DNA from 4 places in the Paenibacillus sp. FSL H7-0690 genome. Region 3 is predicted to be linked to each of the others. Evidence: riboswitches for the same ligand, from Rfam matches in the RefSeq annotation. Region 3 holds a riboswitch; each other region holds the start of a gene.
What was found. A riboswitch is a leader RNA that binds a small molecule or an ion and turns the genes downstream of it on or off. The one in region 3 is predicted to bind cyclic di-GMP.
Positions count from the first base shown of each region.

Region 1: linked by a shared signal. The riboswitch ahead of MHI32_RS05075 (glycosyl hydrolase) and the one ahead of MHI32_RS02780 (choice-of-anchor A family protein) in region 3 are both predicted to bind cyclic di-GMP.
Region 2: linked by a shared signal. The riboswitch ahead of MHI32_RS03570 (transglutaminase-like domain-containing protein) and the one ahead of MHI32_RS02780 (choice-of-anchor A family protein) in region 3 are both predicted to bind cyclic di-GMP.
Region 4: linked by a shared signal. The riboswitch ahead of MHI32_RS29715 (NPCBM/NEW2 domain-containing protein) and the one ahead of MHI32_RS02780 (choice-of-anchor A family protein) in region 3 are both predicted to bind cyclic di-GMP.

Region 1 covers NZ_CP150281.1:1,156,000-1,159,226, reverse strand. Annotated here, with positions in the region: gene MHI32_RS05075 (glycosyl hydrolase) at 101-1,651, opposite strand; cyclic di-GMP riboswitch class I at 1,664-1,743, opposite strand; gene MHI32_RS05070 (sugar phosphate nucleotidyltransferase) at 1,880-3,227, opposite strand, start outside.
Region 2 covers NZ_CP150281.1:783,497-786,723, reverse strand. Annotated here, with positions in the region: rRNA gene MHI32_RS03575 (16S ribosomal RNA) at 1-474, opposite strand, end outside; gene MHI32_RS03570 (transglutaminase-like domain-containing protein) at 842-1,651, opposite strand; cyclic di-GMP riboswitch class I at 1,665-1,745, opposite strand; cyclic di-GMP riboswitch class I at 1,820-1,902, opposite strand; gene MHI32_RS03565 (class D sortase) at 2,016-2,378, opposite strand; gene MHI32_RS03560 (hypothetical protein) at 2,408-2,680, opposite strand; gene MHI32_RS03555 (GtrA family protein) at 2,783-3,190, opposite strand; gene MHI32_RS03550 (glycosyltransferase family 2 protein) at 3,177-3,227, opposite strand, start outside.
Region 3 covers NZ_CP150281.1:602,300-605,526, reverse strand. Annotated here, with positions in the region: gene MHI32_RS02780 (choice-of-anchor A family protein) at 1-1,283, opposite strand, end outside; cyclic di-GMP riboswitch class I at 1,392-1,482, opposite strand; gene MHI32_RS02775 (hypothetical protein) at 1,978-2,370, shown strand; gene MHI32_RS02770 (ASCH domain-containing protein) at 2,570-2,983, opposite strand.
Region 4 covers NZ_CP150281.1:6,753,146-6,756,372, forward strand. Annotated here, with positions in the region: gene MHI32_RS29715 (NPCBM/NEW2 domain-containing protein) at 1-1,787, opposite strand, end outside; cyclic di-GMP riboswitch class I at 2,046-2,132, opposite strand; gene MHI32_RS29720 (hypothetical protein) at 2,290-2,862, opposite strand; gene MHI32_RS29725 (EAL domain-containing protein) at 2,973-3,227, opposite strand, start outside.

The DNA.
Region 1 (3,227 bases), 550 kb from region 3:
CCTGTTATCGGACAATCGTCTTCTGACCTAATGAGGACTATAGCTTAGTAGCTCTGCAATAACGCAGAGCCACTAAGGATCGACCTTTAATTTTCATCAATCAGGAGACATCCGGAAGAAAAAGTGCACTTGCTGGAACTGTCTCTTTAGCTTGACTAGCACTTTCCCACATCAAGCGGACTCTCGCATCGCCTTCATTCTCGTAATACTCCACCTTGATATCATATAGCTGGCCAGCCTTCAGCGTTATAGTGCCCTTACGCTCAGTACCACTTTGCTTAGTCCAACTATCAATCACGGATTCCCCATTCACCCAGACACGGATACCATCATCTGAGGTAGTGTAAAATGTATATTGCTCATTATATAATGGCTTAATTTTACCGCTCCAACGTATGGAGAACCGATCAATCCCGAGGGCGGCATCCGGGGAGCCTTGCCGCCAATTGAAATCGATTATTGCATCAGTTCTGTTAAGAGCTGCTGCTCCCGACAATTGCATGTTGTTGTAATACTCTCCTGCAAGCCCCTTCGCGAGAGGAATTGCTGCCTCCCCCTCTTCTTCAGAAGGTGCCGGCGCTGGTGCGGCGCTAGGTGTCGGTGCCAGACCAGTATTTAATTTATCTCTGGTCAGGGTATAGTTGCTATTCATAAATGTTTTGATTGTGTCTGCACTGTTATTCTCGTAGAGCATTTTTCCCCAGCTCATCATATACGTCCATTTACTTTGCGATTGCTGAAGCTTCTCCAGATTAGGCATTTCACCATTCTCCCCGATCGCAATCGGTTTGCCTGCGGCTAGACTCAATAAGCTGTCATAGTATTTTTGCTGGTAATCATTTTCGTATATATCTGCTGCCAGAATATCTACTTTATCAGCACCTGGATAAGTTAGCGCATAAGGATCTGACCAAACATTGGGAGCATTCGGACTCCATACCCATAACAAATTATTTAATTTATGAACGTTAACAAAACGGTCATACATAATATTCCATAGTTTAGAAAAGTTATTTTTCTTCCCCCACCAGAACCAGTTCCCGTTCATTTCATGATAGGGTCTCCAAAGCACCGGAACGTTGGCATCGCGCAAGCTTTTTAAAGAGACGGCCACCTTATCAAGCTCAGCGATCAGATTGTTATATTGCTTGGTACCCGGTGTAACGTAACTATCGAACTCACTCTGGCTAAGTGTTTTTTTCACATTATCCCAGTCATAAGAGGTGCCCGGCAGGTTAGCATGAAAAGTCATAGCTACGATCCCGCCCGCTTTATTCCAGTTGATGGCGCTGTTCACCACATTTTGACGTTGCCAAGCCATCGTTGCTTCGGACTGGCCACTGATCGCACCCATTTCATAACCGTGAAGAGCCGCATATTGTCCGCTGGTTCCCTTCAGCATATTGTTAATTTCATCTGGACTTTCTAAATAGTCATGTTGACCGGCAATAATACCTTTTCCTGAGATCGAGTAAAAATAGTTAAGCAGCTTTACGGCTTCAGGTGAGGCACCTGGGGTAACTGGCGTTCCAGAATTTGAAGCAGCTATGACAACAGACGGCGAAATTCCAACAGCAAGCGGAAGTGCAGTCAGAAACAGGACGAGTGACAGAAATGCACCAAACAATCGATACGTACGGTAAGCTTTCAAAATAATCTCCCTTTCGGTAGCCAGGCTGCCACTCTTTCGAAGGCCCTATAGCTTTGCGTCCCTACCTTTCGATAGGTTTGCCTTTTCAATTTAAGAGAAATAATCTCTCTTACCGTAAGTATCGACGACAATTAATGATATATTTAGTGTTTTTATGACTTTTTTTGATAATTGAGTCAATTTACCTGTTTCAAGAAATTTTGAATTGGTTAAATAGATAGGTTAGACCTATGAAATGAATTGTTGTAGTTCTATATCATTCCAGTCTAAAGTAATACGTATGTTATCTTCTTCTACTAATTCAGACCCCGTCTGTACCTCTATAAACTCAACATCCGTCAAAGCAAGGATCGCGTGCTTCGTTCCTTCCGGTATACGTACCACGTCCCCAGCCTTCACATTATGTTTTTTCTCATTCAGCACAATACTTGCTTCGCCGCTGACGATTGTCCAAATTTCACTACGCTTGCGATGTAATTGATAGCTGATATTATTCCCCTCGGATATAAAAATCCGTTTGGTCAGCACTTCATTGCCTTCATCATATTTCACATAATCAATAACTTTGTAATGACCCCAACGGCGTTCCTCGTACATCGGTCTTTGTTCAAAGGTCTTCAGCACTTCTTTAATCCGTGGGCTCTCAGCTTTATGGGTAACTAGAATCCCATCCGGGCTAGCCGCAATGATCAGATCCTTCGCACCAATTACCGTAATCGGAATGTCCAGCTCATTAATCAAGCAAGTCCCCTCAGAATCCGCCGTCACAAAACCTTTTCCTACATGCTTGCTGCTCATTTCCTCTGTCAGCGTATTCCACGTTCCAAGATCCTTCCAGAATCCATCATACGGCTGCACCACAATATGTTCTTCTTTCTCCACCACTTCATAATCAAAACTGATGGATGACAATAGCTTATACTGCTTCTGCAATTCTTCATATCCTAAAGGCAACCCTTTACGCTGCAAAATATCTAACAAGTACCCTAAGCGGAAGGCAAACACTCCGCAATTCCACAAGGCATTTTGCTCGATGAGCTGTTCTGCTTGTATGCGGTCAGGTTTCTCTTGAAAGTGACTCACCTTCATAAAACCATTTTCCCCCGCCTCTTCGGTGGTAGGAATAATATATCCGTATTTCTCTGAGGCATGTTCAGGAACAACACCCATTAGAGCCAGATTTGCTCCACTTTCCAGCATGGTCCCCTCAAGCATAGCTATGGTATCGAAAAAAGATGCTTCTACATAAGGGTCAACAGGCAATATTGCTACCGTCTCCGCTGGAGAAACACCTGCCACTGAATAAAGATAGGTAGCTGTTAAGGCGATAGCCGGAAAAGTATCCCGACGCTCCGGTTCAACGATAATCGGTACATGACTTCCCAGTTGGCTTTGTATCATTTCTACTTGGCCACGGCCGGTGGCCAGATAAGATGATTCTGCCATCCCTGCTTCCTCCAGCTGTCTCCAGACACGTTGTACCATGGATTCTGGTTCACCTTGAGGGCTTTCAAGTACCTTTAGAAATTGCTTTGAACGTGAGTCGTTGGACAACGGCCATAACCGTTTACCTGAA
Region 2 (3,227 bases), 180 kb from region 3:
TCTACCGGACGTTCTTCCTGGCAACAGAGCTTTACGATCCGAAAACCTTCATCACTCACGCGGCGTTGCTCCGTCAGGCTTTCGCCCATTGCGGAAGATTCCCTACTGCTGCCTCCCGTAGGAGTCTGGGCCGTGTCTCAGTCCCAGTGTGGCCGTTCACCCTCTCAGGTCGGCTACGCATCGTCGCCTTGGTGGGCCGTTACCCCACCAACTAGCTAATGCGCCGCAGGCCCATCCCTCAGTGACAGATTGCTCCGTCTTTCATTCTTCTCTCAGGAGAAAAAAGAAATTATCCGGTATTAGCTACCGTTTCCGGTAGTTATCCCAGTCTGAAGGGCAGGTTGCCTACGTGTTACTCACCCGTCCGCCGCTAAGTCACTTTGAAAGCAAGCTTTCAAAGTGACTCCGCTCGACTTGCATGTATTAGGCACGCCGCCAGCGTTCGTCCTGAGCCAGGATCAAACTCTCCAATTAGTATTGAAAAGAGCGATATGCTCATTTTGAAACATCTGACGAGAAAATTAATTCTCTAATTTTGGATTTCACTTACGTGATTTCCTACTCACTCGTTGTTCAGTTTTCAAAGATCAAGTTCTCGTTGGCGCCGTTTAATGTCTCAGCAGCAACTCTTATAATATATCATGTTGTTTTCAGAAATGCAAGCTTTATTTTTCGAAGCTTTTTATCAGCCTCGTCTATATCGCCTGTACGCTGTCTAACAACGCTTACCTATAATACCCCAACTATTAATAGAAAAGCAACCCCTAATATAAAAATAAACAACTAGCTTAATAATTAAGCCAGTTGTTTATTTAATAGAGTTATGTTTCTAGCGACGAACTTAATAGTATTTTGCCGCAGTATATTTGCTTGAGGCTTTAATTAAATCGGTTTTCTTATCACTCTTTGCAAGTCCTGCATCCACTGTAGTATCAATGGTAACCCACTTCCCATTAAGCAACACTTCGTTCCATGCATGATATTGCGTAACGTAGCTTGTATTCCCCATTACCAACTTAGCAGGAACATCTACACTCCGCAGCATTGCGGCAAAAAGAGAAGCGTAATCATAGCAAATCCCTTTTTTAGTAGTCAATGTCTTATCGATGCTTGGAATATAATCAGTAGTTACACTATTAGCAAGAGAGTAATCATATTGTACATTCGCAACTACATAGTTATAGATCGCTTTAACTTTCTCTTCGTCTGTTGTTTTGCCTTGTACTAATTGTTTAGCTTTGACAATCGCTTTATCAGAAGAACTCCATTTCACATTCTGTACGGAGCCCAAATATACGGAATTCGAGTCACTCATGGTTACGTCTACTACTTCGGAATATAATGCTTTGTATTTATTGCCGGTTGTGTTCTCCAGAACAGAAACCTTATAAGTCCCATTTCCTTGTTGCAAAGGGAAGTCCTCAGCTTGTCCAGAAGCATACAAGTTATATGTATAGCTGCTGTTATCTTTGGTGATCATGAGTTTGATTCTTTTATCTTTCGGAATATCATAGTTAATACCAATAACACCTTGAGCCACTTTGGATGTAATCAACCAGCTGGCATCTGCACTTGCAGCTTGAGCTGTACTTACCGGAACTGAAGTCATTAGGACGAATAACGCCACCAGCATAAAATAAACCTTTTTCACGGATAAAACTCCTTTCGGTAGCTGGCTGCCATCCTTTCGGGAAGGCCCTTTAGCTTTGCGTCCCTACCTTTCGATAGGTTTGCCGTTATCGTATAAGCTCTATCTGTTCTAGCTTTACTAGATATAATTGATAGAATCCATTTGAAACAAACAAAAAAAGCCTCTTCATTCGGTAGCTGGCTGCCATCCTTTCGGGAAAAGGCCCTTTAGCTTTGCGTCCCTACCTTTCGGAAGGTTTGCCGTTATCGTGTTTAGCTTTCATAGTATAATACTATCATATTTATAGTTGTGAACAAGACCTAATTTACTAGATTACCCATTATTTTATAAATATCTCCCGGTATTTGTGTTTTCTTGTCATTCACTATTCTCCTTTTGTTAATTTGGCATGAACAATCAGCCGATGCGTTGGATTCACTAGCGGATCACATGTAATCAGAGTAAGAATCTTATCCTTGTCATTCCCGTCAAGAACGGAGACATCACTCGGATCTACAACAGAAATATCGTATACCTCATAGTTAAACACCTGATCACTAGTCTTTACCGTGATAACATCCCCCACAACAACCTCATTCAATCTGTTAAACAAACGCCCCGTAGTTCTAGCCCGATGCGCCGCGATTGCAGCATTCCCGATCTCTCCAAGGGGTGCCGTTTCTTTCATATGGGCTGCAGCATGTTTCATATTAGCTTTTGTAGCCCCTTCTAATACAGGCAGCTTCAAATCAATCTTATCGATTTCAATTAGTGCGATTACTTTGCCACCGACTTCAATCTCCGGTTCAGGCTTTTCTGTCTCTTGGGGTTGGGGCTGTGCCGGGCATCCAGAACCGATTCCTCTGCTAACAGCTGAGTAACTTCAGCATACCTGCTCTTCAGATCTGGCTGGGGAGTACTATCGGCAGTGCTTAGTTCAGCCGTTTCTAATAACTTCTCCTGCTGCCTGTCGTTGTACCATTCGTTAGCTGTCGGATATAACATGATAAGTATCCCAGCCAGTATGAGTAAATAGGAGAATTTACGCAATGTTATTCACCTCCGTATATTGTTTCTATGGTTATATACAAATCAAGCAGAAACAGCTACTTGCCTTTAAGCATAGCAACTCCTTCTGCCTGAAATTAATGTTTAAAATACCCATTTACGACTTCCAAAGAAATTGATGATCACCGTGATAAAGGTAACCAGCACCTTGGAGATCAAGACTTGAATACCTAGTTTGTCTGTCAACAGATGCATTAGCAGCAGTGATATTCCGAGCACTACCAGATTCAGCACGATAAACTTGACCAGCTGCACGCGGTCGAAGCCTTCTTTATTCCCCCGGTTGCGATCACGAAAGGTTACTTTTTTATTCAAAATAAAGCTATTCGCCGTGCCTGCACTATAGGAGATCACCTGCGCCAATGCGTATACCATCCCTAGTGAATTCAACAATGTAAAAATCACAAAATCAATAAGCGTATTGAGCAAACCTACGGCATTAAATTTGAGGAACTGTATGAATGCAGCGCGCAAGTTCTTATCTGACATCATTGTGGTCCTTCCGGCGGTCCAGTTGTTCTTCGTTCTG
Region 3 (3,227 bases):
GGCGTCGGTGTTGGTGTCGGTGTTGGTGTCGGCGTCGACGTTGGTGTCGGTGTCGGCGTCGGCGTTGGTGTTGGTGTCGGTGTCGGCGTTGGCGTCGGTGTTGGTGTCACTGTCGGCGTTGGTGTCGGTATTGGTGTCGGCGTCGGCGTTGGTGTTGGTGTTGGTATTGGTGTCACTGTCGGCGTTGGTGTCGGTGTTGGCGTCACTGTCGGCGTTGGTGTCGGCGTCACTGTCGGCGTCGGCGTTGGTGTTGGTGTCACTGTCGGTGTCGGCGTTGGTGTCACTGTCGGCGTTGGTGTCACTGTCGGCGTTGGCGTTGGTGTCACTGTTGGTGTCGGCGTCACTGTCGGCGTTGGCGTTGGTGTCACTGTTGGTGTCGGCGTCACTGTCGGCGTTGGCGTTGGCGTTGGTGTTGGTCCAGGTTCATCACCATCGTATGGATAGTGGTGAAATTCACCACCACCAGTACCTTTGAGTGAAGCCGCCACTAAAGTACCGTTAATCTGACCATTAATAAAATCAACATGAGCATAGGGGGCAAGTATGCTTCCCATTACACCTATGCCTGCCATATCAAGATACGCAGCTTGGCTAAAGTTAAGCAAAATTTTCTTGCTGTTCAACACGTTATTAGGTAGAAATCCGAAGTTTTTCATTTTTACGTTAGAACCATCAATATTAATAATTGCAGTAGATCCTGAAGGAACATTTATTGTAATTCCGTAGGTATTAGAGACGTTATCTCCTGAAACATTAAAAACATTGACCGCAGGATCTGTACCTGTCAGGGTAAGGCTGCCATATTGGTACACTGTTGTTCCATTCGCCGGCAATGCTGCAAGTTCTGCTGATTTGTCCTTCAAAGACTGACCTACGGCTGAAAAGTCAATCGTACTCCCCTGTCTTTTTGTACCACCCTTGAGGAGCGTTACATTCCCTGAAAAATCTCCCCCGTGCACGATATTCCCATAAACAGTACCTCCGTTGAAAGTAAGATGCCCTCCAACAACAAGTGTGTCAGTCAGGGAAACCTCTGCAGCGGTCAACCTATCTCCAACACTATAGTTGGTTAAGTTAACGTTACCTCCAGCAGCAAACCTTCCTTCCGTATCCGAAACTGTTGTTATATCCCCTAGAATAAACACGTTGTAGACCGCTGCAATTCCCAATGTAGAAGAACTACTAGCTCCAGCAACTCCAGCTCCTAATGAGGAAAGCCCACTACCTACCGTCAAAATCCCAGCTAATACAAGCGAGAGTAACGGTTTTATTCTTCTTTTCAAATGGCACACCTCCTAAAACTATGATTTATATTAATCAGAATAATTACCAGAAACTCTAAAGGACCTAACAACAAAAAAGACCGCCAAAAAGAAGTGAAATTCCCTTCTCATGGCAGTCGGACGGTCATTGTGCCTTTAAGACACTTTAGACTCCTGGACTTTGCGTCCCGCCCTTTCAGACGGTTTGCTATTATCATGACTATATATATGTATTACACTGCAAGTCCAGAACTGGTAGCTGAAGCATTCTATCCAATAACAGTCTATGACTTTTAATACTTTTGAATTAATAACAGTTTAGCTCCCGACACCCACAATTGTCAATCAATTCCTTTCGATAATTCCCCGCATTAGTACCACACAAAAAAAGCGCCTAAAGGCGCTTCGCATAAGGTTTTTCATTAAATTTTAAAGTAACTGTATATAGCCCAATATGGATATCCATAAGGGAACACTCAAAATTAAACCAAAAAACAATCCACGCTGGAGGCTGCCCTCTTTTTCCATCATAATTCTCCTTTATTTGCGTTCGATACATTAATTTTTATTATTACAATTTTTAATATAATTTATTCTTCGTTATTAAGTTGTGAATTTAATCACATTGGATAAGCTGTTTAGAAATACCATTGATTATTTTTGGAATATCGGGGTAGAATACGAATATACGTTCCTATTAGAGGTGATGAGATTCATGCATAGAGCAGAAAGCAGGGACAACATGCTGGTGAAATCTTATTTATTGCTTCCGATGATTTTATCAGCTTTCGAACGGGACTCCGCCATTTTATCTACACACTTACGAACACCCGCCCCTTATCTGGAGGTGCTTGGAACAGCTGCTGCAGTAGCTACAACAGATCTAAGGGATGTTCGTGCAGAAATGAGAAGACGGGGAATCAAGGTGTATGAGCAAAACAGACTTAATACTGGAATTGAAGCCAAGTATATATGTCGTGGCTATCATGAACGAATGCTGCTGTTGAATGACATTGTTGCGGCTCAGGCTGCCATCCATATGCGCAGATACCTAGGGCTGGATATTTCATCTTTTAAGAGTTACGAAGAACAGTACCAGATTAAGTAAAGCTGTATAGAAGCCGCTGCGCTCTCTCCCCCCAATCAATTAGTGAACAAAAAAATAGGCCTTACCATGGGAGTTGGCAAGACCTGAGAGAGATATACCACAAAACACTGGGGGGTGTTTGGTGTCTCTAATATATACCTCGAACCTGAAAAATAGCTGATAGGCACATAAAAATTACATTAAAAATATTGTTCGCCGTTCAGAAGTGATTAGAGTGCTCCCACAAGCTTAGCCGACCTTTAGCTGGAATTGGATGGCTTAATGGATGAACCCGTTCAAGCTTCCAGGCAAACCGTCCTTCACTATAGTCGCCAAAATCATATTCATTCCCATTGATCCATTCCCTTAAATCCACCTCTGGAGTAACCACATAACATCCCGCGAGCTGACCTGTAGCAATAATAGCTCCTGTCGGCAAATTATTCGCTGTATAGCCATGTTTCGCCAATACTGATTTGTACGGTTCCTGTTCACAAATCTTTTTGTCAATCCTCACTCCGGCATGGATGCCTAACTCGCCGCGGTAGGCTGTTCTCCATGAACGAGTTTCAAACTCTTTTTCACCAAGAGCAATTAAGGTCGCCCAAGGCTGCCGTATTGTTATACACCGCATGATATTTATCCCCTTCGTTTATGTTGGACGTTTGTCACGGATGCACGGATCTCGATCTCGCGTTGTGTAATCTTGCTCACCTTGACCTGATAAATTAAATAATCCCAACCGTTTGGTCGATACTCATTTCCATCATTGATCGCCTCTAAAATAAGAACATTTATTTTTATTATATACAAACAAAAGTTCTTATGAAAATATCAATACTACAGACATTCACCTGTAACTCCCCAGAATCAATAAA
Region 4 (3,227 bases), 760 kb from region 3:
CCCTTAGTCACTTCATGTGCATAATAACTATTCGTAGCAAATTCAGGAACGGTTATAATGTTCTTACCTGGACGCAATTGCACACCTCTAGCCCAAACATTCCAAGCGGCCTCTTGTTGAGAAAAGACTAAAGAAGGTAGCTTATCGTTAGAAGCTGCGTCCACATAAACGTTGATCGTATCTCCAGGCATTGCAACGAGACCTGTAGGCTGGTTGTTCGTACCAAAACCAATTCTCAGGTTTTCCTGCGCATGCTTTTTCATATCTCCACGTTGTTCCGCCTCAATGATGGTGCCTTCGGTTTGAACTTCACCATTCACTAGCTTCTTAGCTAAATCCAAAGAATCTTTCAGGATTGGATAGAGCGGATGTACTTTTGCCGCTTCTTCTAATTCGTTGATTGCTTCGACGCTATTATAAGCAGGCACAACCGCACTCATCGTTCCATCTGTGAAAATGCCATTTACTGCTTCGCTTACTTTATCTTCTGTATAAAATCTAAATTCAGCCGCAAAAGGTCTGTTGATATTAGCTTTTGTGAACTTAAATTTTAATCTTTTAAACTTCGTCGGTTCGAATTTAAATTCCAGAAAGTCATTGGTACTAATCGCGGTTCCGCTAGATACAAGTTGGAAGGTCTCTCCTTTACTCGTCTCTGATGCATAGATTTCAAAAGCCTCTGGGAATCCTTTGCGGTTATCTCTAGCTAAAAAAGCTACTCTGTCCAGCACCTCCGCTTGCGCTAGTTCAAACACAACTTCATTCGTGAAGCTTGCATCATTGTTTTTGTTCGTTTCCCAATGCGTAGTGGGCTGGTCATCCAGCATATATTCAGGCTTCGTACCTGAGTAGCTTCCACCGTTCACCGTTACTTTTGATACGTTTGCATTCGGCATTCTATAAGCTTGGCTATAGGCATTTTCATAGGCTGTTCCATACCCTTTTAGCTTCGAAACCTTGGCTACCGTTGCCTCTACCTGATGGTTCTCCAAAAGGATCTTTGCATTCTCTATCTCTTCTTTAAACTGCGCATACAGTGGATGTGCCTGCACTTCATTCTCTAAAGCTGTTAATTTCTCTGTCGTATTAAAGGCAGCACTAACTTGGCTCAAGGTATCATCTGTAAATAATTTTTTCATTTTAGCAGAGACACTATCCTCTTTATAAAAAGAAAACTCAGCCGCACTCGCCCAATCTTGGTTCGCTTTTTTGAAGACAAATTTAAGTCTCTTAAAAGTCGTAGGTGCGAACTGAATCTCCACTACATCACCGGTTGAGCCTGTATATTCTCCAGAAGACACGAGCGTAAAATCACCCGCATCGGTAGTGGAGCCGTAGATATCAAATTCTTGAGCAAAACCTTTACCTTTCGCACCGGATTGCCTAGCCGCGTATACCATTCTATTTAATTCAGTGGACTCATTGAAAACAAATACAATCTCATTCGTAAACGTTGAACTATTCGGTTTGCCAGTCTCCCAATGCGTGCTCATATCCCCATCCATAGCCTTAGCTATAGGCGAGCCTGAGTAGTTGCCACCGTTATTTGTGATGGATTTAATATTTGCTGGATTCATTCTAAAAACCTCATTATAGGCATTTAGAGCATCCTTGCCGTACAGCTCAAACGGAATAACCGAGGCGTTGCTTAATAAGTTAACCTTACTTTGCGCCACTGTTTTTGTTACATTTACCTTGCTTACCTCACTTGCTAAAGCATAACCTGCCTCACTTGAAAAACTGGCCAATATGGCCGCCGATGTAGCGATCGCAATCATTTTCTTCATCTTTTCTTACCCCCAGATGTCATATGAATCTCTCCAGTGCCCAAAAATGGGCACAAAAAAAACTACCCCAAAAGAGTAGCTTGATTGCGTATAAAGTCGCCTAAAAATTAAGACTTAATTTTTATTAAACCTTAACAAGCATAAACGCCTTCGGCGTCCTTATAAGGACGGTAAGCGTTTAAGCGAGAAATATAAGATATTAAGTATAGGTGTATAACTTATACTTTCTTATATTTTAACAAAAAGCGTTACACACTCTTTGGCAGCTGGCTGACAATAGTTATGATAACCTTAGTCCCTTTAGCTTTGCGTCCCTACATTTCCATAGGTTTGCCTATGAAGTTTCGAATACATTCAAAGAGTAACATAAGCCTAGATCGGATCGCATGATTAATTGGTATGAAATGAATATAGGTAATTGCAATTAGTTTTTCTTATGTGATAGATATTATTTATCGACCATCCCGGAAGAGAAGGGCATCCTTTAGGACTGTAGGTCTACTTAACTCCCCGATCCAAACAAACGCCGGAACCAATTCCACACATCGCCCGTGATGGGAATTAATCCGAAACCATGTTCGCCAACTGCGATTACACCATATGCCCATTGTCCGATAGCTATGGCACCCCCAGCGATCCTGCCTATCGCTATCGCACCAAACGCCGTATCCCCTATGGCGATGGCCCCCAACGCTTTTTCCGCGATTGCGATCGCTCCTACAGCCACGCCTGCAATCGCAATCGCTCCCACTGCGAAGCCAAGCCAGCTAAGTGCTATTGCTCCGATCGCTAACCACATTCCCAGTGATATTGCTCCTAAGGATAATACGCCCACGCTTATCGCACCTATGGAAATCAAGCCAACAGCTACATCTCCAATAGCGATTAATCCAACGGCTGTCTTCACACGGGGTTTACCTCCACGGCCATACGCTTGACCTGAGTATCGCCCTAGATTACTGCGAATACTGATGACCGGAAATGAAGGAGAAGGCCATTGATAATCAATCTCTCGTCCATCAAAGCCCCTAGAATCCGCCCAGCGCGTTACAAATTGATGCCATTTCATATCCATCCCGTCCCCCTTTTCAAATTACCTAAATTATACAACCGCGGGGGTTGGCTGTACTCAGACTCTGACCTGAAATTCATCTCATCCTCTGGACGGATATATACTCATTAGGATTACTGTTTGGGAATAGGATCAGGCTTTCCAAATAAATATCCCTGAAACAACTGATAACCACTCTGCTTAAGCCATTCAAAGTCCTCTCTAAACTCCACACCTTCTGCTAAAGGAACGGATTGGATTTCTAAAGCTTTTTCTAAAAATTGCTTTGCTATTTTCTGTTTGTTCAGATCGCTGGACACACCCTGAACATATTTCATATCCAGCTTCATGTAATGGGGTTTAAGCTCCAATAACATCTCGATCGTGCT